DNA from 2 places in the Acidovorax sp. BL-A-41-H1 genome. Region 1 is predicted to be linked to the other one. Evidence: predicted binding sites of a transcription regulator. Region 1 holds the regulator's gene; the other holds the start of a gene.
The links. Region 1 encodes FNR, which switches genes on or off when oxygen is low (the NO sensors DNR and NnrR bind a similar motif). Its sites were predicted from a motif close to TTGATNNNNATCAA; they were not measured.
Positions count from the first base shown of each region.

Region 2: ubiM (5-demethoxyubiquinol-8 5-hydroxylase UbiM) is a predicted target of FNR. The motif match lies at 9,145-9,158, and genes of this name have one in related genera.

Region 1 covers NZ_JBPVJQ010000006.1:994,216-1,005,072, forward strand. The annotation lists gene ccoG (cytochrome c oxidase accessory protein CcoG) at 1-175, shown strand, start outside; gene ACTPOI_RS17805 (FixH family protein) at 244-525, shown strand; gene ACTPOI_RS17810 (hypothetical protein) at 614-907, shown strand; gene fnr (fumarate/nitrate reduction transcriptional regulator Fnr) at 1,072-1,794, opposite strand; gene hemN (oxygen-independent coproporphyrinogen III oxidase) at 1,980-3,362, shown strand; gene ACTPOI_RS17825 (sulfite exporter TauE/SafE family protein) at 3,480-4,235, shown strand; gene ACTPOI_RS17830 (HD-GYP domain-containing protein) at 4,410-5,720, shown strand; gene ACTPOI_RS17835 (EAL domain-containing protein) at 5,717-8,161, shown strand; gene ACTPOI_RS17840 (sulfite exporter TauE/SafE family protein) at 8,265-9,080, opposite strand; gene ACTPOI_RS17845 (cell division protein ZapA) at 9,588-9,959, opposite strand; gene ACTPOI_RS17850 (DUF904 domain-containing protein) at 9,956-10,180, opposite strand; cobalamin riboswitch at 10,219-10,459, shown strand; gene ACTPOI_RS17855 (TonB-dependent receptor domain-containing protein) at 10,541-10,857, shown strand, end outside.
Region 2 covers NZ_JBPVJQ010000003.1:392,008-402,864, reverse strand. The annotation lists gene glgB (1,4-alpha-glucan branching protein GlgB) at 1-1,900, shown strand, start outside; gene ACTPOI_RS02915 (alpha-1,4-glucan--maltose-1-phosphate maltosyltransferase) at 1,878-4,037, shown strand; gene treS (maltose alpha-D-glucosyltransferase) at 4,054-7,419, shown strand; gene ACTPOI_RS02905 (mechanosensitive ion channel family protein) at 7,500-8,216, shown strand; gene ACTPOI_RS02900 (hypothetical protein) at 8,465-8,893, shown strand; gene ubiM (5-demethoxyubiquinol-8 5-hydroxylase UbiM) at 9,251-10,540, shown strand; gene ACTPOI_RS02890 (hypothetical protein) at 10,838-10,857, opposite strand, start outside.

The DNA.
Region 1 (10,857 bases):
ATCGATTGACGGCGATGTAGAGATTGGGCCGGCAGAGTCGCGTTGGGTGGCTGTGCGGCTGCAGATACCTTACGGTTCTGCCACGCCAGGCTCGCATCCGGTGCACTTTGACGTGCAAGCCGTGGGTTCTGCGGCCCATGTCACTGAAAAGTCAGTTTTCCTGGTGCCACGCTGATCTGTTTATTCGCGGTGCTACCGCCAACGCTCTTGACCGGGCTGTGATTTATTCAAGGAGAGAGTTCCATGGCATCCAACGCTGTTCCAGCCGTTTCGGCCCCCGCTGCCGCCCCCTGGTGGAAGTTCGGCCATGTCTGGCTGATCATTTCTGGCCCCGTCATCGTGATCATTGCCGGATTCGTCACCTTGTGGCTGGCCATCTCGCGGCCTGACCCCGTCGTCGCGGAAGACTATTACCGCCAGGGCGTGGAGATCAACAAGACCCTGCAGGGTGCCGACAAGAGCCTGTTGCCAGCAGTGAAGGCCCGCAACCACGCGGCCACCCCTGCCGAAGACGCACCACGCTGATCCCTGCCATGGCTGTCCGATTAGGGCGGCTTGCGCAACACCTGCGACCCTGGTCAACCGATCCTGAAAAAAAGAGGAGACAAGCGCGATGTGGACCCAACGCCTGATGTGGATAGCATGGCCTGCCTTTTTGATGGCAGGTGTGCTCGAGATGCTCGTCTTTGCGCTCGTCGATCCTCATGACCTGCACTGGTTTGGCCAGCCCGTGCCACTTTCACGGGAAGGCGTCTACACGCTGGCGTTTTTTGCTTTTTGGGTGGTCACCATGGCTTCCAGTGCGCTCACCACGCTGCTGGCTATGTCGCCGTTCGAGCTCAACCGGTGCCCGGTACCCGACGGAGAGCGGCCGGACGATTGCCGCAAGACTTCGGGCTGTGCCTGAACTGTCGGCGAAAGCCAGGCCGGGAGCCTTCAAGGGCAGGTTGCAGTCGCCGAGCCGCCCATTGCCCAACAGTGCGCGGTGAAGGTGTTGACAGGTTCAACCGGGCGGCTGAGCCGCGCTGTCAAATGAGCAGGCCTCCCGAGAACCCTCCGGCCACGCCCTGCTCAGTGGCAAGGCTGCTGGCTGTTGACAATGCGGCGCAGCGCGTCGGTGTCCAGGATGCGCACATGCCGCTGCTTGACCTCGACGATCTGTTCGTCGACAAATTTCGAGAAGGTGCGGCTCACGGTTTCGAGTTTGAGACCCAGGTAGCTGCCAATCTCTTCCCGGGTCATGCGCAGCACCAGTTCTGACTGCGAGAAGCCCCTGGCGTGCAGGCGCTGCACCAGGTTCAGCAGGAAGGCCGCCAGGCGCTCTTCGGCACGCATGCTGCCCAGCAGCAGCATCACGCCATGCTCGCGCACGATCTCGCGGCTCATGATCTTGTGCACGTGGTGCTGCAGGGCCGTGACCTCGCGCGACAACTCCTCAATGCGGTCAAATGGCATGACGCAGACTTCAGCGTCTTCCAGAGCAACGGCGTCACAGGTGTGGTGGTCGTTCACGATGCCATCGAGGCCGATGATCTCGCCTGCCATCTGAAAACCCGTTACCTGGTCGCGGCCATCTTCCGTGGCCACGCAGGTCTTGAAGAACCCGGTCCGAATCGCATACAGCGACGTGAATGTCTCGCCGTTGCGAAACAAGGTTGCGCCGCGCTTGACCTTGCGCCGCACGGCCACCACTTCGTCGATGCGCTGCAGTTGTTCTTCGTTCAGTCCTACGGGCATACACAGCTCCCGCAGGTTGCAGTTCGAGCAGGCGACTTTGATGGTGAGCGGATTCATGGCCGGTGGAACTAGTTGCGGAAAATAAGGATACTCCGCATCTGCATCAAACAGATGACGGTTGACCTCATGGGGCCAAATGATATGCGTCAAATTGTCGCAGTCAGCGCCTTGTGGCCGCTTGATGTAAATCAAGGACTGCCCGCGGCAGCTGCGGCACAGTCAGGGCGTTCCGAAGGATGCCCATGACCGCTGTCTCCCCTGACCTGCTGCGCCGATTTGATGTAGCGGGGCCACGCTACACCTCCTACCCCACCGCTGACCGCTTTGTCGAAGCCTTTGGGCAGGAAGATTATGTGCTGGCGCTCGATCAGCGCAGGAACGGAACGGTTGCGAAGGCGCTGCCGCTGTCGCTCTATGTGCACATTCCTTTTTGCGAATCGTTGTGCTACTACTGTGCGTGCAACAAAATCATCACCAAGCACCACGACCGGGCCGATCTTTACCTGCGGTACCTGAGCCGCGAAATTGACCTTCATACCGCCCATTGCGGAACAGGGCAGGTGGTGTCGCAGCTACACCTGGGCGGCGGTTCACCCACATTCCTCTCGGACGATGGGTTGCGTGAACTCATGGCTGTCCTGCGTCGCAGCTTCACGCTGGCACCGGGCGGTGAATACTCGATCGAAGTCGATCCGCGCACGGTGAATGCTGACCGCCTGGCAGTCCTGGCCGAACTGGGTTTCAACCGGCTGAGTTTTGGCGTGCAGGACTTTGATGCGGAGGTGCAGAAGGCCGTGCACCGGATCCAGCCTGCCGAGCAGGTGTTCTCGCTCGTCGAGTCGGCTCGCTCGCTCGGCTTCGACTCGGTGAACGTCGATCTGATTTACGGCCTGCCCCGGCAGACGCCCGAATCGTTTGATCGTACCCTGGCCCAGGTGGCCCAGCTGCGGCCCGATCGCATCGCGCTGTACGCATACGCCCATCTTCCCGAGCGGTTCAAGCCGCAACGCCGCATTGTGTCGGCCGAGCTGCCTGCGGCCTCGGCCAAGGTGGCGATGCTGTCTCGGTCGCTCGACGCCTTCCTGGACGCTGGGTACGTGTACGTGGGCATGGACCACTTTGCCTTGCCCTCGGATGCGTTGGCGGTTGCCAAGCGGCAGGGGCGCCTGCATCGCAATTTTCAGGGGTACAGCACGCAGCCTGATTGCGACCTCATTGCCCTTGGCGTGTCGGCCATCGGCAGGGTGGGGGCCACCTACAGCCAGAACGCCAAGACGCTGGAGGAGTACTACGACTTCCTCGACCAGGGGCGTTTACCGATCGTCCGTGGCCTGGCGCTGACGCGGGACGATCTTGTGCGCCGCGCCGTCATCATGGCGCTGATGTGCCAGGGTGAAGTGCTGTTCGAGTCCATCGAGCAAGGCTGGCTGATCGACTTCAAGCAGTATTTTGCTGCGGAGCTCACGCGCCTTGAAGAAATGGCCGAGCAGGGTCTGGTGCGCATGAATTCTGATGGCGTCGAGGTCACGCCGATGGGCTGGTTCTTTGTACGCGGCGTGGCGATGGTTTTTGACCGCTATCTCCAGGCCGACCGCTACCGGGCACGCTTCTCGCGCATCATCTGAACGGAGTACATCCATGCCATGCCAGGTCGTTGCCCTCGCAGTCATCGCCACCATGGGTGCGCATGGCGCAGGCGTGTGCCTGGGTGACTGCTGCGACGACCCGGTGGGAGCCAGGTCATGCTGAGCGCGGCTGCGTGGTCGGCGCTGGTGATGGGACTGGTGGGCGGATCGCATTGTCTTGCCATGTGCTCCGCCCCTTGTGGCGCATTGGTGGGTGCAGGGGGGCGCCCGGGTGTCGGTGCGGAAGACAAGGCTGGTACGGGCGTGCCTGTGCAGTGGGCAGCCCCGTGGCAGGCGCAGCGCCCGTGGCATCAAACTTGGCGTACGGTGGCCTTTCATCTGGGGCGCATCGGTAGCTACGCGGCCGTGGGCGCCCTTGCCGCGGCAGCCATGGACAGCCTGGCATGGCTCACGCAGCAGGCCACGGCACTGCGCCCCGCCTGGACGCTGATGCACGTTGCGGTGATGGGCTGGGGGCTGATGATGATGGTTCAGGCGCGGCAACCTCAATGGGTGGAGCAGGCCGGGCGCGCCGTCTGGGGCAAGGTACAGCCGATGGTCCGGTCGCATGGGGGTCTGATGACCACCGGTTTCCTTTGGGGGCTGATGCCTTGCGGCCTCCTTTATTCGGCGCTGCTGGTGGCCGCGCTCAGCGGCGGGCCGGCCGAAGGGGCCTTCAGCATGGCGTTGTTCGGCCTGGGCAGTGGACTCTGGCTGGTCGGTGGGCCGTGGGCTTGGACAGCCGTCCGGTCACGGCTGAACCTCGTGCGCGCCGAATGGGGCAGCCGGTTTGCGGGCGGGTTGCTGTGCGCAGTGGCAGCCTGGGCGCTGTGGATGGACCTGGTCTACAAGCCGTCGCTGTGGTGCCGCTGAACCCACGGGGGCCTGGCTTTCGTCTCGTCTTCGCAACACCACGGGCCTGCTTTCCGGGTGGCGACGTCCTTGGCATGGCGCTGAGCAGGGGTGTCTTACTCTTGAGAGCGCACCGGCGATAATCCGTGTAACCATTGGTGGCACTGAAGTCCCCATGTATCGTGCGCTCAGACCGTGAACTCTTCCATCCTCATCGATATCAGCCAGCTGCGCATTGGCATGTATGTGCAGCTGGATCTGAACTGGCTCCAGCACCCTTTCCCGGTCAGCAGTTTCCGGGTGGGTTCTGCCGATCAGATCGCGACGCTGCGCGAGCTGGGCCTGAAGGATGTGCGGTACGTGCCCGGCAAAAGCGATGCGCAGTGGCGCGACCCTGCTGCGCCGGTGGCGGACGAGCCGGCGACGGCAAGCGTGTTGGCCGCCGAAGCGGGCGGTGCCGCTGCGCCGCAGGTAGCCCCGCCTGCGATAGACCCTGAAACCGAACGCAGACGCCGCCGGCTGGAGGCGCAAAACCGCGCCCTTGCGATTTGCGACCAGCGATTTGCAGACGCGACGCGCCAGTACCAGGCGATGGAGCGGGCCGTTTCCGATCAGCCCGGGCAGGCGCGCAGCAAGGGTGACGCCCTGGTGTCTGGCTGCGTAGCGGACGTGCTTGAAAACGGTGACTCGGTGATCCGGCTGCTCTCGGAGGGGGTGGGCGAGCGCAGCGGGCTGCATCCCATCAATGTGATGGTCGTTTCCCTCCTGCTTGGCCGTTCGCTTGGCATGAAAAGCGACGAGCTCAACGACCTGGGCATTGCCGCGTTGATTCATGACATCGGCAAGACCAGGCTGCCCCCCAATCTGAGGAACCCGACCGCATCAATGCCGCTGATGGAGCGCGCCCGGTACGAAACCCATGTCGCCGAGTCGGTGGCGCTGGCGCGCCGGATGGGATACAGCGATGGGGTGTTGACGGCCGTGGGCCGCCACCACGAGATGGCCGACGGAACGGGTTTTCCGGGGCGTCTGTCGGGTACGGATCTGGGGCGGATGAGCCAGGTGCTCGCGCTGGTCAACCGCTATGACAGGATTTGCAACCCGGCCAACGGGCTGGATGCGCTGACCCCGCATGAGGCGCTGTCGGTTATTTTTGCGCAGCACAAGTCGCGATTTGACGCCGTGGTGCTGGGAGCATTTATACGCATGATGGGTGTGTACCCGCCTGGATCCATCGTGCAGCTGGTCAATGACCGCTACGCGATCGTCGCCTCTGTCAACTCATCGCGCCCGTTGCGACCCAAGGTGATCGTTCACGACCCGAAGGTGCCCAAGGAAGAAGCCCCGATCCTAGACCTTGAAACTGTGCCTGAGTTGGGTATTCGGCGCAGCCTCAAGCCGTCGCAGCTCCCGCGCGAGGCGCTGGACTACCTGTCGCCGCGCCAGAGGATCTGTTACTTCTTTGAGCGCGCGGTTCCGCCCGAAGCGGATGGGGACAACGCGTGACACAGCTTTCGCCCCAGATCTGGCTGGACCAGCTGCTGGAGGCGGTGTGGCTGGTGGACGAGGCGAGCCTGGTCATCATCCAGGCCAACGCGGCCGCAGCGCGGCTCACGGGCCGGCATGTGGACGACATGGTCGGCTCCCATGTGATGGGTCTTGCTGCGACGCCGCAGGACCTGGCTTTCTGGAGCGAGCCGTCGCAGGTGACTGCTGATGGCATCCATTCATTCACCAGCCTGCTCAACACGGCAGGCATGCTTGTACCGGTGGAGCGGCGCGTGTCGCGGGTTGCCTTGCCCGACCATGCGAGCGCCGTGCTGATGGTCACCATGCTGGACCGGAGTACGCAGGACGCGACCGAGCGCGAACTCGAGACACTGCTGTCGGAGCTAAGGGCCACGCTCGATTCTGCAGCCGACGGTGTGCTGGTCTGCAGCCTTGATGGCCGCGTACGCGCCTTCAACCAGCGCTTGGCGCAGCTGTGGGACATGCCGTGGGATTTGCTCGTCGAGCGCAATGATGCCGCTGTTTACGGCCACATGGCTGCGCAGGTGGCCGACGCTGCGCAGTATTCAGAACGCCTCGCAGCCATAGCACGCGAGCCGATGCAGGACAGTACGGACATCGTGCAGCTGCGTAACGGTGGCGTGCTGGAGCTGCGCTCAGTCCCCCAGTTCAGCCACGGGCAGCCGGTCGGCAGGGTCTATTCCTTTCGCGACATCACCCGCCAGACCGAGATACAGGCCAGCCTGCGGCTTGCGTCGCGCGTGTTCGAGTCGAGCCTGGACGCCATCTTCATCGCTGACAGCCTTCACCGCGTGATGCGCATGAACCCGGGGTGTGAGCGCCTGGTGGGCCCTGCGGCCCGGTCGTTCGAGGGCTGCATGGCGGCCGCCCTGTTCGGCGTGGGTTCCGACCCGACCTTCATGGAACGTGTCCAGCAAGGATGGGAGCGCGAAGGTTTCTGGGAGGGCGAGCTGTGGCTCCCTCGCGAGAACAGCACCTACTGTGCCGTACAGCTGTCGTGGGTGGCGCTGCGCGACGATGAGGGGCGCATCGTCCAGAGCATCGGCTTCATGCGCGATCTCACGATGCAGCATGCGGCGCAAAAGCGGATCGAGGAACTGGCCTATAGCGATGCCCTTACGGGCCTTCCCAACCGGCTGCTGCTGTCCCAGCGTGTCGACACTGCGATCCAGGGCGCACGCCAGAGCGACACAGGGTTTGCGATCCTGTTCCTCGACCTCGACCGCTTCAAGATCATCAATGACTCGCTGGGGCATCCCTTTGGCGACAGGGTGCTGCAACTGGTGGCCGAGCGTTTGCAGGCCTGCCTGCGGCAGACCGACATGCTCTGCCGCCTGGGTGGTGACGAGTTCGTGATCTACCTTCACGGTGGCGACGCCGTGGTGGCAGAAGGCGTAGCGCGCCGGGTGCTGGACGACATGCTCAAGCCCTTCATGCTCGATGAAATGGGTTTTTCCATCCAGTGCAGCATCGGCATTGCCCTGTATCCGCAAGACGGCGCGACGCTGGACGACCTCATCAAGCAGGCCGATACGGCCATGTACCGCGTCAAGGACCGGGGCCGTGGCAACTACGGCTTCTACCAGCCGCAAATGAACGCCAACCTGCTCTCGCGGATGCAGATGGAGCACGCCCTGCGCCAGGCGCTGGGGCAGCAACGCATGGCGGTGCACTACCAGCCGCAGGTGAATATGGCCACAGGCCGCATCACCGGGGCCGAAGCCCTGGCACGCTGGACCGACCCGGAGTTCGGCTCGGTTTCGCCGGGCGTCTTCATCCCGCTGGCCGAAGAATCAGGCTTCATCGTGACCCTGGGTGCGTGGGTGATGGAGCAGGCCGTGCGTGAAGCTGCGGTGTGGATGCACAGTGGCAGCCCGATCATGATTTCGGTGAACGTCTCTGCGCTGGAATTTCGCCAGCCGGATTTCGTCGACCGCATCACGCGGTTACTGGCCGTGCACCAGCTGCCCCCCACACTTCTCGAACTCGAGCTGACCGAGAGCATCCTGCTCCAGGACGCCCAGGAGACCGAGCAGCGCCTGCGCGTGCTCGCCAGGCTCGGCATCGGCCTGGCCATCGACGACTTTGGCACAGGCTATTCGAGCCTGGCTTATCTCAAGAAGCTGCCCATCCACAAGCTCAAGATCGACCAGTCCTTTGTGCGAGGGCTTCCAGACGACGAGGGCGACCGCGCCATCGTCAGTGCCATCATCAGCATCGGGCAGGCCATGCACATCGAGGTGGTGGCGGAGGGGGTGGAAACCGAAACGCAGCAGGCGGTGCTGCAGCAGATGAACTGCGACCACTACCAGGGGTTTCTTTGCGCGCCGGGGCTGCCTGCTGCAGAGTTTCGCGCCCTGCTGGCCAAGCCGCTGCCGCTGCGCGCGCTGGGCACGCGCAACCCCACCAAAATCTGAGGCCCAGACCCGACATACGCCGCGTTGCAGCGGACCGCTCAGGCAGCGTATGCCCTTGGGTGCATGGCTTGCCTGAAGGCAGCCGCAGGCGGCGTGTCTACCGTCAGAGGGCGGCAATCCCCTTCCAGAGCATGTACGCGGCCAGGCCGAACAGCAGCGATGCGAACACGCGTTTGAGCTGCTTGACGGGCAGGCTATGGGCAGCCTTGGCGCCCAGCGGCGCCGTGAGCACGCTGCAGGTGGCGATCACTGCCAATGCTGGCAGCCACACGTAGCCCAGTGATGCTGGGGGAAGGCCCGCTATGCTTTGCCCGCCCACCACGTAGCCCACCACATTGGCCAGCGCAATGGGAAATCCCAGCGCCGCACTGGTAGCCACCGCGTTGTGGATGGGCACGTTGCACCAAGTCATGAAAGGCACACTCACAAAGCCGCCACCGGCGCCCACCAGTCCCGATAGAAAGCCGATCACCCCGCCTGCAGCCACCTGGCCGCCGCCATTCGGCATCTGCCGGGCGGGCGCGGGTTTCTTGTCCAGGAACATCTGCGTTGCAGAAAAACTGACGAACAGCGCGAAGAAGATGGCCAGGAATGAGCCCTTGAGCAGCGCAAACACGCCCAGGCTGGCGATGAAACCGCCGAGCACGATGCCCGGAGCGAGGCGCTTGACGATATCCCAGCGCACGGCGCCGCGCTTGTGGTGCGCCCGTACGCTGGACACCGACGTGAACATGATGGTGGCCATCGATGTGGCAATGGCCATCTTCACTGCAAGATCCGGAGCAACCTGCTGGCCGCCCAGGATGTAGGTCATGAACGGTACCAGCAGCATTCCGCCCCCGATGCCCAGCAGGCCCGCCAGAAAGCCCGTGGCCAGGCCGAGCACGCCGAGTTCAACAATCAGGAGGGGGTCGAGCATGGGGCAGAGACAGGAAAGAGCGCGCGGAACGCGAGAACAGCCGCCACGCGCGCCGCACCCGGCCTGCCGCCGGGGCGGCGCGGGGAGCACGCCGGTGAAATAAGGGTGTCTGCGATGACCACCGAACTCTCATCCTGAACCGGGGGTTCAGGTGGGCGAGGGCAGCCAGGCGTTGGGTTCATCTGACGCGAGATGATCACGCTCACCCGGCAATTACCAAGCCCGAGCTCGTTGAGCATTGGTTCAAGGAAATATAAAGCCCGGCAGCATCGCAGACAGCCCGATTGTAGGACGCACAACGGGCCCGCGCAGGCACAAGGGCATGTAAAGCGAGGTAAGCCATGCGCCCGAGCCGCGCATGCACAACACGCAGCCGCACAGGCTCAGGCACGCCAGGCCCCTGCCAACACGGGTCATACCGCAAACCGCGCAGGCAGGAAAGGTTTGCGCGTACTTCTGCGCTGGCGTGCTGCGATCGGTGCCACACCTGCGCAGGCGGCGCGCGATTCAGAGCAGTCTGCCGTCCCCGCCCAGCGCGTCATCCAGCCGGCCGACCAGTGCGCGCAGGCGCTCATCGTCTGCCTCGGGCAACGGCAGTTCATGCTGTGCAGTCGGAGCGCCGGCAGCAGGGGCCGGCGCGGCCTTGCGTTCGGCCGATCGGGCAGCCAGATCGGCAGCATCGCGGTCAGCGATCTCGAAGGCGAGATTCAGCGCGGCGAGTACCGCAATGCGCTCGCGCGCACGCACCTTGCCCGCATCCCTGATCTTCGTCATGGCGGTGTCCACGCGCTCCACTGCGTCGAGCAGGCGACCCTCGTGGCCCTCCGGGCAGGACAGCAGGTAGCTCTGCTGCAGGATCTGCACCTCGATCTGCTTCATGGGGTCTCCTTGGTGGCGGGGGCTGCGACGGGCAGTCGTTCCAGCAGGGCGTCCACGCGCGCCCGTGCGGCGCTCAGGCGTGACTTGAGTGAGTCGCGTTCCTGCGTGAGGGTTGCCACCTGCTCGGCCAGCAGCGCATTGGTGCGTTGCAGCTCCGCGTGGCGCAGCAGCAGGCGTTCGACGCGCTCGGCGATCTGGTCTGTGGTGGACTGTGTGGCCATAGAGCCTGCGATTGTAGGGTTGGGGTGCTGCAAAGGGACGTAAAATCCCGCCCGTTGGTGCTCGCGGTGTGGTTCACATGCCGCAGTTCAACGGGAAGCAGGGAGGTATCGTCACCACGTGGCGTGCCCAGCCTGCGCTGCCCCCGCAACGGTCAGCGGACGAATCTTCTTTTGATTCTCTCTCCATCCATACGCCACTGTGTGCCCTGAACAAGCACATGGGAAGGCATTGGGGGGTGTTCCGCCAGCCCGGATACCGGCCAACACGGTGGCTGCGTGCGCCCGATGAGGGTGCGCGCTGCCGTATCACCCATTTGCTGGCGGGGAGGCCGGCGCGGGTTGTTTGTTGACGACGATTCCATGAACTTACGTACCCCTCGTGCGCGCACATTCGCGCCCTTGTCCCGGGTTGCCGCTGCGCTTGCCGCGGCTGGCTGCACAGCCGCTCTCGCCCAGGGCGCTTTGCCAGAACCTGTCCTGATCGCGCAAAACCTGCGTGCCCCAACGCTCGCCGAAACCGTGGTGGCTGCATCGCGCACGCCGCAGCCGCTGGCGGACCTGGTCGCCGATATCTCGATCGTGGATCGAGAGACCATTGAAAGCAGCGGCGCCACGGGCCTGGCTGATCTGCTGGGCCGGTTGCCGGGTGTGGAGTTCGCCCGCAACGGCGGCCCGGG
Region 2 (10,857 bases), on a different contig from region 1:
CGCGCATGACGCCTATCTTTTCAGGGAGGGCACGCATTCGCGCCTGTACCAGAAGCTCGGTTGCCACCTGTGGGCCGATGGGCCGGGCGCGGACCTGGCCGTGTGGGCACCCAACGCCGCGGCGGTATCGGTGATTGGCGACTGGAACGGCTGGAACCCCGACGCCGACCCGCTGCGCCCGCGCGGCGATGACAGCGGCGTGTGGGAGGGCGCTGTGGCCAGTGTCGCGCACGGCCAGGCCTACAAGTTCCGCATCGTCACGCCGGATGGACAGGTACTGGAAAAGGCCGACCCCTTTGCCCTGTGCGCAGAACTGGCCCCTGCCACCGCCTCACGGGCCTGGGCGCTGGACTACACCTGGGGCGACGATGACTGGATGGCCACGCGCGGCGCGCGCAATGCGCTCGACGCCCCCATGTCCATCTACGAGGTGCACCTGGGCTCATGGCGGCGCGAGGGCGGCGAGTTCATGGGCTACAGGGCGCTGGCCCACGCACTGGCCGACTATGTGACGGACCTGGGCTTCACGCATGTGGAGCTGATGCCCATCACCGAGCACCCGTTCTACGGATCGTGGGGATACCAGACCACCGGCTACTTTGCGCCCACCGCCCGCTATGGCACGCCGCAGGACTTCATGTACTTCGTGGACCACCTGCACCAGCGCGGCATTGGCGTGCTGCTGGACTGGGTGCCCTCGCATTTCCCGGCCGACGCACACGGGCTCGACCGCTTTGACGGCACGCACCTGTACGAGCATGCGGACCCGCGCCAGGGCTACCACCCCGAGTGGAACTCCAGCATCTTCAACTACGGCCGCCACGAGGTGCGCAGCTTTCTGGTGTCGTCGGGCATGTTCTGGCTGGATCAGTACCACCTCGATGGCCTGCGCGTGGATGCGGTGGCCTCGATGCTGTACCTGGACTATGCGCGCAAGCCGGGCGAGTGGATTCCCAACCGCCACGGCGGGCGCGAGAACCTGGAAGCCATCGAGTTCCTGCGGCACCTCAACCGCGCGCTGTACCGCGACCACCCCGACACCGTGAGCATTGCCGAGGAATCGACCGCGTGGCCGATGGTGTCGCGCCCCATCGAGATGAACGGGCTGGGCTTTGGCATGAAGTGGAACATGGGCTGGATGCACGACAGCCTGTCGTACATGAAGGAAGACCCGATCAATCGGCGCTACCACCACCACAAGCTCACGTTTTCGATGGTGTATGCCTTCAACGAAAACTTTGTGTTGCCCCTCTCGCACGACGAGGTCGTGTACGGCAAGGGCTCGCTCATCGAGAAGATGCCGGGCGACGACTGGCAGCAGTTTGCCAACCTGCGCACGCTGTTCGGCCTGATGTGGGCGCACCCCGGCAAGAAGCTGCTGTTCATGGGCTGCGAGTTTGCCCAGCGCCGCGAATGGACGCACGAGGGCCAGCTTGAATGGGACAGCGCCGGCTGGGACCGCCATACGGGCGTGCAGCGGCTGGTGCAGGCCCTGAATGGCGTGTACCGCGCCCATCCAGCCCTGCACGCGGTGGATTTTTCGGCCGAAGGTTTTGAATGGCTGGAGGCCGACGATGCCGCGCAAAGCGTGATCGCCTTCCTGCGCAAGCCCCGGCACGGCAGCGCAGATGCGCCGGTGATGGTGGTCTGCAACATGACGCCGATCCCGCGCGAGAACTACATCGTCGGCGCACCCGAGGCCGGCTACTGGCGCGAAGTCCTCAACTCCGACGCGCGCGAATTCGGCGGTGCAGGCTGGGGCAACCTGGGCGGCGTCGATTCCACACCCGTGCGCTCGCGGCGCTTCAGCCACTCCCTGTGCCTCACGCTGCCTCCGCTGTCTGTCCTCTACCTCTCGCCCACGCGGCCGCACGCCCATGACGATGATGACCACGCCTAGCCCCACCCCCATCCTGCTGCAGCCCGCCGAGGCCGCGGGCCGCACACCGCCGCGCTGGCCGCAGGACGGCCGTGCGCGTGCCGTGGTCGAAGCCGTGCTGCCCGCGGTGGACGGCGGCCGCTTTGCCGCCAAGTGCATTGCAGGCGAATCCTTTGCGGTGACGGCGCACTGCTTTACCGACGGCCACGACGCACTGCGCGTGGTGCTGCAGTGGCGCGCCGAGGGCGATGCAGTGCCCACTGAGCCCGCCGAGTTGCCCATGCAGCTGCTGGGCAACGACGAATGGCAGGCGTCCTTTGTGCCGCCCGTGCCCGGCCGCTACCACTACACGGTGGTGGCCTGGGTGGACGCGTTCGACTCGTGGCGGCGCGAGCTGGTGCGGCGCGTGGACCCCGATGACATCCGCATCGCGGCCCGTGTGGGCGCGCTGGAGATCGCGGCCGCCGCCATGCGGGCCGAGAGCGCCGACCGCGCCGCGCTGGTGGACTGGGCGCAGGCGCTGGAAGACGGGGCGCTGGCGCCCGCACCGGTGGCCCGCAACGAGGTCGGTGACAGCACCATCGACGCGGACGCAGAGCAAGCCGACGCGCTGAAGGCGCTTGCTTTGAACGAGGAATTGGCCGAACTTGCCAACCGCTACCCCGACCGTCGCCACGCAGTACGCTTTCGCACCGAACTGCCCCTGGTGGCCGACCCGGAGCGCGCGCGCTTCAGCAGCTGGTACGAATTGTTCCCGCGTTCGGCCGCGCCCGAGCCGGGCCGCCACGGCACCTTCCGCGATGTGCTGCAGCGCCTGCCTGCCATCGCGGGCATGGGCTTTGACGTGCTGTACTTCCCGCCCATCCACCCCATCGGCCGGGTGCAGCGCAAGGGCCGCAACAACGCGCTGGTGGCGCAGGAGGGCGACGTGGGCAGCCCCTGGGCCATTGGCGCGGCCGAAGGCGGGCACAAGTCCATTCTGCCCGCACTGGGCACCGCGGCCGACTTCCGCGAGCTTGTCACTGCAGCACGCGCACAGGGCCTGGAGGTGGCGCTGGACATTGCCTTCCAGTGCGCGCCCGACCACCCCTACGTGACCGAGCACCCCGACTGGTTCCGCTGGCGGCCCGACGGCACCGTGCAGTACGCCGAGAACCCGCCCAAGAAGTACCAGGACATCTACCCCTTCAACTTCGAGTGCGACGACTGGCAGGGCCTGTGGGCAGAACTCAAGAGCATCTTCACGCACTGGATCGGCGAGGGCGTGCGCATCTTCCGCGTGGACAACCCGCACACCAAGGCGTTTCCGTTCTGGGAATGGGTCATCACCGAGATCAAGCGCGAGCAGCCGGATGTGCTGTTTCTGTCGGAAGCCTTCACGCGGCCCAAGGTGATGCACGGACTGGCCAAGCGGGGCTTTTCGCAGTCATACACGTACTACACCTGGCGCAACACCAAGGAAGAACTCACCGAGTACTTCACCGAGCTGTCGGCAGGGCCGGGCACGGACTACTTCAGGCCCAACGTGTGGCCCAACACGCCTGACATCCTGCACGAACACCTGCAGGGCGGCGAGCCCGCCGTGTTCATGTCGCGCCTGGCGCTGGCAGCCACGCTGGCGGCCAGCTACGGCATCTATGGCCCGGCGTACGAGCTGCTGGAGCACCTGCCGCGCCATGCGGGCAGCGAGGAGTATCTGGACTCTGAAAAGTACCAGCTACGCCACTGGAACCTCGATGCGCCCAGCAGCCTGGCGCCCTTCATCACGCGCATCAACCAGATCCGCAAGGAGAACCCGGCCTTGCAGTCTGACGGCAGCCTGCGCTTCCTGCAGATCGACAACCCGCACCTGATGGCCTACGCCAAGCGCTCGGCCGATGGCCGCAATACCGTGGTCACCGTGGTCAACCTGGATGCGCACAACACGCAGTCGGGCTGGGTGAACCTGGATGCCAGCTGGGTGGCCGATAGCGGGGCCGACGGGGAAGCGGCTGCGCCAGCCGAGCACTGGCAGATGCACGACCTGCTGAGCCAGCAGCGCTTTGTGTGGCAGGGCGACTGGCACTTTGTGCAGCTCGATCCGCACCGCATGCCGGCCCACATCTTCGTGGTGCGCCGGCATCTGCGCCGCGAACACGACTTTGACTATTTCGAGTGAACCCGAGCAAGCACCCATGAGCGCCATTCCCGCACCCACGCACCCGCTGCCCGAAACCCAGCCCGGCATCACGCCCGAGAACCCCGAGATCGACATCAGCGACGACCCGCTGTGGTACCGCGATGCGGTGATCTACCAGCTCAATGTGAAGGCGTTTTTTGACACCAATGGCGACGGCGTGGGCGACTTCAAGGGCGTGACGGCCAAGCTCGACTACGTGAAAGAGCTGGGCGTCAACACCATCTGGCTGATGCCGTTCTACCCCTCGCCGCTGCGCGACGACGGCTACGACATCTCCGAGTACGACAACGTGCACCCGCAATACGGCACGCTCGATGATTTCAAGGAAATGCTCGACGCCGCGCACGAGCGCGGCCTGCGCGTGATCACCGAGCTGGTCATCAACCACACCTCGGCCGACCACCCGTGGTTCCAGGCCGCGCGCCGTGCGCCGCCCGGCTCGCCCGAGCGCAACTTTTATGTGTGGAGCGACACCGACCAGATCTACCAGGGCACGCGCATCATCTTCACCGACACCGAAACGTCGAACTGGAGCTGGGACCCGGTGGCCAAGCAGTACTACTGGCACCGCTTCTTCAGCCACCAGCCCGACCTGAATTTCGACAACCCGGCGGTGATGGAGGCGGTGCTGAAAACCATGCGCTTCTGGCTGGACATGGGCGTGGATGGATTCCGGCTCGACGCCATTCCCTACCTGATCGAGCGCGACGGCACCAGCAACGAGAACCTGCCCGAGACGCACGCCGTCATCAAGCAGCTGCGCGCCGCGATTGATGCCGAATACCAAAACCGCTTTCTGCTGGCCGAGGCCAACATGTGGCCTGAGGATGTGCGCGAGTACTTTGGCGATGGTGACGAGTGCCACATGGCGTATCACTTCCCGCTCATGCCGCGCATGTACATGGCGATTGCGCAGGAAGACCGCCACCCCATCGTCGAGATATTGCAGCAGACGCCCGAGATTCCCGATGGCTGCCAGTGGGCGATCTTCTTGCGCAACCACGACGAGCTGACGCTGGAGATGGTGACCAGCAAGGAGCGCGACTACATGTACACCATGTACGCCGCCGACACGCGCGCGCGCATCAACTTAGGCATACGCCGCCGGCTGGCGCCGCTGATGGAAAACGACCTCGACCGCGTCAAGCTCATGAACGGCATGCTGCTGTCCATGCCGGGCTCGCCCATCATCTACTACGGCGACGAGATCGGCATGGGCGACAACGTGTTTGTGGGCGACCGCAACGGCGTGCGCACCCCCATGCAGTGGAGCCCCGACCGTAACGCCGGCTTTTCGCGCGCAGACCCGCAGCGCCTGTACCTGCAGCCCATCATGGATGCGATGTACGGCTACGAGGCGCTGAACGTGGAGACGCAGGCGCGCGACCAGAGCTCGCTGCTGAACTGGACGCGCCGCATGCTCGCCGTGCGCAAGACCAGCCACGCGTTCGGCCGTGGCAAGCGCATATTTCTGAAGCCCGGCAATCGCAAGATCCTGGCGTACCTCAGCGAATACGAGGACGACGTGATCCTCACGGTGTTCAACCTCTCGCGCGCGGCGCAGCCGGTGGAGCTGGACCTCACCGCCTACAAGGGCCGCGCGCCGGTGGAGATGCTGGGCCGCACCACCTTCCCGCCCATTGGCGAGCTGCCCTACCTGCTCACGCTGCCCTCGTACGGCTTCTACTGGTTTCGCCTGTCTACCGACGCCGAGATTCCGCCCTGGCACCAGGACGGCCTCGATCTGCAGGAGCGCCCGGTGCTGGTGCTTTTTGACGGCTGGACCAGCTTCTTCCGCGACCAGGTCATGCCCTGGCGCATGTCCATGGCCGAGCGCATGCGCACCCAGCTGGAGACCGACACCCTGCCCCGGTTTCTGGAGGTGCAGCGCTGGTACGCGGACAAGGGCACCAGCGTGCAGCGCGCGCGGCTGGACGACCATGCCATCTGGTCGCAAGACGGTAACGAATGGATGCTGCCCCTGCTGTCCATCGACGGACCCGACGAGCCCGCTACGTACTTCGCACCGCTGGCCCTGGCCTGGGAAGATGCCGACGAAGAACGCATGAAGCGCCTGGCCCCTGGCGGACTGGCGCGGGTGCGCCAGCAGGCCAACGTGGGTGTGATGGGCGACGCCTTCCACGACGAGACCTTTTGCCGCGCCGTGGTGCGCGCGATGGGCGACAACCTCGAGCTGGGCACCGCACGCGGGCGCCTGCGCTTTCGGCCCACGGCAGAGTTTGCGGCCATCGCCAGCAATCTGGATGCGCTGCCCGTGAGCCGCCCCAGCGCGCAAAGCAGCAACACGGTGGTGACGTTTGACGACACGCTGTTCCTCAAGGGCTACCGCCGCCTGCGCCCGGGGCTCAACCCCGAACTGGAGATGGGCCGCTTTCTGACCGAGGTGGCGCGCTTTCCGCACTGCGTACCCGTGGCGGGCGCGTTGGAATACACCGCCACCGACGGCACGCAGATGACGCTAGCGCTGGTGCAGGCCTACGTGGCGAACCAGGGCGATGGCTGGGACTACACGCTGGGCTACCTGGAGCGGTTTCTGGAGGACGCCCGGATTGCGCCGCCCGATGAGATACCGGCAGCCGATGTGCACGGCGGCTACCTCGCACTGGCCAGGATGCTGGGCACGCGCACCGCGCAACTGCACCAGGCGCTGTCGCTGCGATCGGGCTACCCGTCTTTCGACCCCGAGCCGCTGACCGCGCAGGACGTGCTGAACTACCGCCAGCGTGCCGCCACGGAAGCCGCCGACACCCTGGCGCAGCTGGAGCAGCGCCTTACCGAGCTGCCCGCCGCCGCACAGGCGGACGCGCAGGCCCTGCTGGCACGGCGCGGCGCCCTGCTGGAGCGCATCCACGCAGTGCCGGGCGGCGCGCCGGGCGGTCTCAAGACGCGCTTTCATGGCGACTACCACCTGGGCCAGGTGCTGGTCACGGGCAACGACTTCATCATCATCGACTTCGAGGGCGAACCGGGCCGCAGCTTCGAGCAGCGGCGCACCAAGGGATCGCCACTGCGCGACGTGGCCGGCATGCTGCGCTCGTTCAACTATGCGCGCTGGGCCGCCCTGAAACACACCACGCAAACCACCGAAGAAGTGCTGCGGCTGGACGCTGACGTGCAGCAGTGGGAGCAGGCCACGCGTGCAGCCTTCCTGGGCGCCTACACCGCGCAGATGGCCGGCACCGAGGCCGAGCGCCGCACGGCCGAGGGGCTGCTGGCGCTGTTCGAGATCGAAAAGGCCGTGTATGAGCTCCGCTACGAGCTGGGCAACCGCGTGGACTGGGTACAGGTGCCGCTGCAAGGGCTGCTGGCGCTGGCAGGCGCCACGGCCGACGGTGCCTGACCCGCGGGCGGCTCCCTCTCTGCAGCTCACTCCTCGTCCCATCCTTCACCCCTCCTCCCCTTATCTACCGAGAGACCTTCATGGACAACTTCGGAATTCACCTGGAGCCAGCGCGCGCCATGCTCTTTCAGGTGGGCGCTTACCTGCCCCGCCTGCTGATCGCCATCGTCATCGTGGCGGGCGGCTGGCTGCTGGCCAAGGCAGCGCGCTTCGCCGTCACGCGCGGGTTGCGGGCCATCAACTTCCGCGTGCTCACCGAGCGCTCGGGGCTGGACGGCTTTTTGCGCCAGGGCGGCATGGCGGGCGACACCACCGACATCTTCGGGCTGCTGGCGTACGGGCTGGTGATCCTGGCAGCGCTGCTGGTGGCCTTCAACGGGCTGGGGCTGAGCTACGTGACCGCACTGCTCAGCCAGGTGATGTGGTTTGTGCCCAACCTGTTTATTGCGCTGCTTATCCTGGCGTTTGGCAGCTACTTTGCGCGGTTTGTGGGCAACACCGTCACGTCGTACGCACGGCGCAGCAAGCTGCAGGACGCCGCCCTGCTGGGCACGCTGGCGCAGTACGCCATCGTGGTGTTTGTGGTGCTGATCGCGCTGGACCAGCTCAAGGTGGGCGGCGACATCGTGCGCCAGAGCTTCCTCATCATTCTGGGCGGCCTGGTGTTTGCGGTGGCGCTGGCCTTTGGGCTGGGCGGCAAAGACTGGGCGGCAGAGCGCATCGAGAGCTGGTGGCCGCGTGTGCGCAAGCCGGGCCCGACGCCCGAAGCGCCGGTGGACCGCGAGCCGTTGCGCTGAGGGCCCCAGGCCCGGGGCTGGTGGCGGCCGGTGGAAGGCTGCTTGCGGCCCGCCAGGGTGCCCCAGCGGCACTTTCCAAGCATTTTTACGCGTAAGTCCAGTAAATATCATCGCCTTCAGCTATCAAAACAGGAGCGTTTGCATACCGTTGCGGCCCGGGGGTGCGCGGGGTCTATGATCCGCAGCCACCACCGCTCCCGGCCACTGCAGGCCGGGTCCCTTTCGAGCCAACCCGCGTTCCCTGCCCGATGCAACTGCTCCTGTCCGCCTGGCCTGCACTGACTTGGGCGCTGCCCGCACTGGTGCTCCTGTCCGCCGTCGTCTTTCTTGCCAAGGGCAACCGCAGCGCCTTCGGTCACCTGCTGGCCTTGCTGGCCTGCTTTGTGATCGCGGCATTGCTGATGGAATTTTTCACCTTCATGGCGGCGCGCATGGCCCGCGCCGGCAGCACCCAGGCCGACCCCGTGCTGGGCAGCGGCACGCGCCAGCTGCTGGCCACCATCGCCAACCCGCGCTCCCTCATGGCACCGCCGCTGTCGCTGCCGTGGGTGGCCGCATGGTCGGTGCCCGTGGCCTACCTGTGGCTGCTGGTGGCGTGGGTGCTGCACCTGCGCGGCAAGCGCGGCGGCAGCAAGAAGGCAGGCAAGGCACCGCGCAAGAAGGCGGCCAGGGGCTGACCTGGCTTCAAGGCAACGCTGAACCAGCATCACGCGCACGGCGCATGCATGGCTCAGCGCGGTCGCGGCGCTGCACATCCTCGTCATAGCGACGGCCGTCCCTGTGGTTTGCGCATTGCAACCCATCCCGGTCCAGGGGCCGCTCCAGCGCGGAGACTTGTTCCGCTTGGCCTCAAGGCGTTTTTGGCTGGTGGCGCTTGATTCATAAGCACTGACAGCTCGCTTTTTGATAGCACTGGCGGTGCCGCGGGTTGACCCACGGCAAAACCCGCAGGGGCGGGCGCCAGCACAATGGCCGTCCGCTCAAAACTCCTGCGGGCTGGCGCAGCGCCCGTGCGTGCCGCCCGCGCTGCTGCCATGACATCCCCTGACAGTGACGTCCTCATCGTGGGCGCCGGCCCGGCCGGACTTTCGCTGGCCATCGCACTTTCACAGGCCGGGTTCACCGCCACCGTGGTCGAGCAACTTCCCGCCGCCACGCTGGCCGACCCGGCCCCCGACGGCCGCGAGATCGCCCTGACCCACCCCAGCCGCGCCACGCTGCAACGGCTGGGCAGCTGGAGCGCGCTGGCCCCGCACGAGGTGAGCGAGATCCACGAGGCCCAGGTGCACGATGGCCCGCTGGGCCAGCACGGCGCGCTGCAACTGAACGCGGGCAACGCCGGTACGCGGACGACGCCCGCCGCGCCCGCGCCCGGCCCGCTGGGTTTCATCGTGCCCAACCACGCCCTGCGCCGCAGCGCCTTCGCCGTGGCGCAGCGCATGCCGGGCGTGCGCATCCTCACCGGCGCGCAGGTCACACGGGTGTCCACCCACGGCCCTCTGGCCGCGCTGGACTACGTGACTGATGGCGAGGCTGGACCGCAGCGCCTGCACGCCCCGCTGCTGGTGGCCGCCGACAGCCGGTTTTCTGCCACGCGCCGCCAGCTGGGTCTGGGCGCGCAGATGACCGACTTTGGCCGCACCGTGATCGTCTGCCGGATGCGCCACACGCAGCCGCACGGCAATGTCGCGCACGAATGCTTTGGCTACGAACGCACGCTGGCCGTGCTGCCGCTGCCCGATGACCCCGAACACGGCCACGCGCTGTGCTCGGTGGTGGTCACCGCCGGTGCGGCCGACGCCGCAGCGCTGATGGCGCTGGACCCCGCAGCCTTTGCCGCCCAGGTGCAAGCGCAGTTTGCCCAGCGCCTGGGCCCCATGGCGCTGGAGGGCGAACGCCACGCCTACCCGCTGGTGGCCGTGTACGCCGACCGGTTTGCAGCCCCCCGCTGCGCCCTGCTGGGCGACGCCGCCGTGGGCATGCACCCGGTCACGGCGCATGGCTACAACCTGGGGCTGGCGGGCGTGGAGCGGCTGGTGGCGGCACTGGTGGCCGCGCGCCGGAAGGGGCAGGACATTGGCGCGGCCGACGTGCTGGCCGGCTATGCCAGCGCCCATCACCGCCACGCCTGGCCCATCTACCAGGGCACCAACGCCATCGTGCGGCTGTACACCGATGCCCGGCCCCTACCGCGCCTGCTGCGCCAGCTGGTGCTGCAGGGCGCCCGCCGCCTGCCACCGCTGCAGGCGGCCATCGTGGGGCAGCTTACGGGCAAGCCGCCTGTGTGGGCGCGTTGGGCAGCGGGGCCAGCGGCGCTTCGCTGAATGGGCTGTGGCTTGATCGTTCGGGGAAGGTTGGCAGCAGTCAACTGTGAGGCGGAGGCGCTTGCGATATTGGAATCTCGGTGCGCGCGACACGGGAAATTGATCTGCGAGGGTTTCGCGTCACTGACCTTTAGACTTTGCTCGGGGCAGGGCCTGGGCGCTTGGCGGACGATAGTGACTACGCTGAAACCATGACCGAGATCGGCTATGAGAAGCCTGCAACGGCCGATGAAAGCGGACGCTCAACGGCAAAGGCAGGCCCGCTTGACTACTGGGTTAGGCCCAGCGAGTTGAGGCCTACTTTGCAGATTCATCGA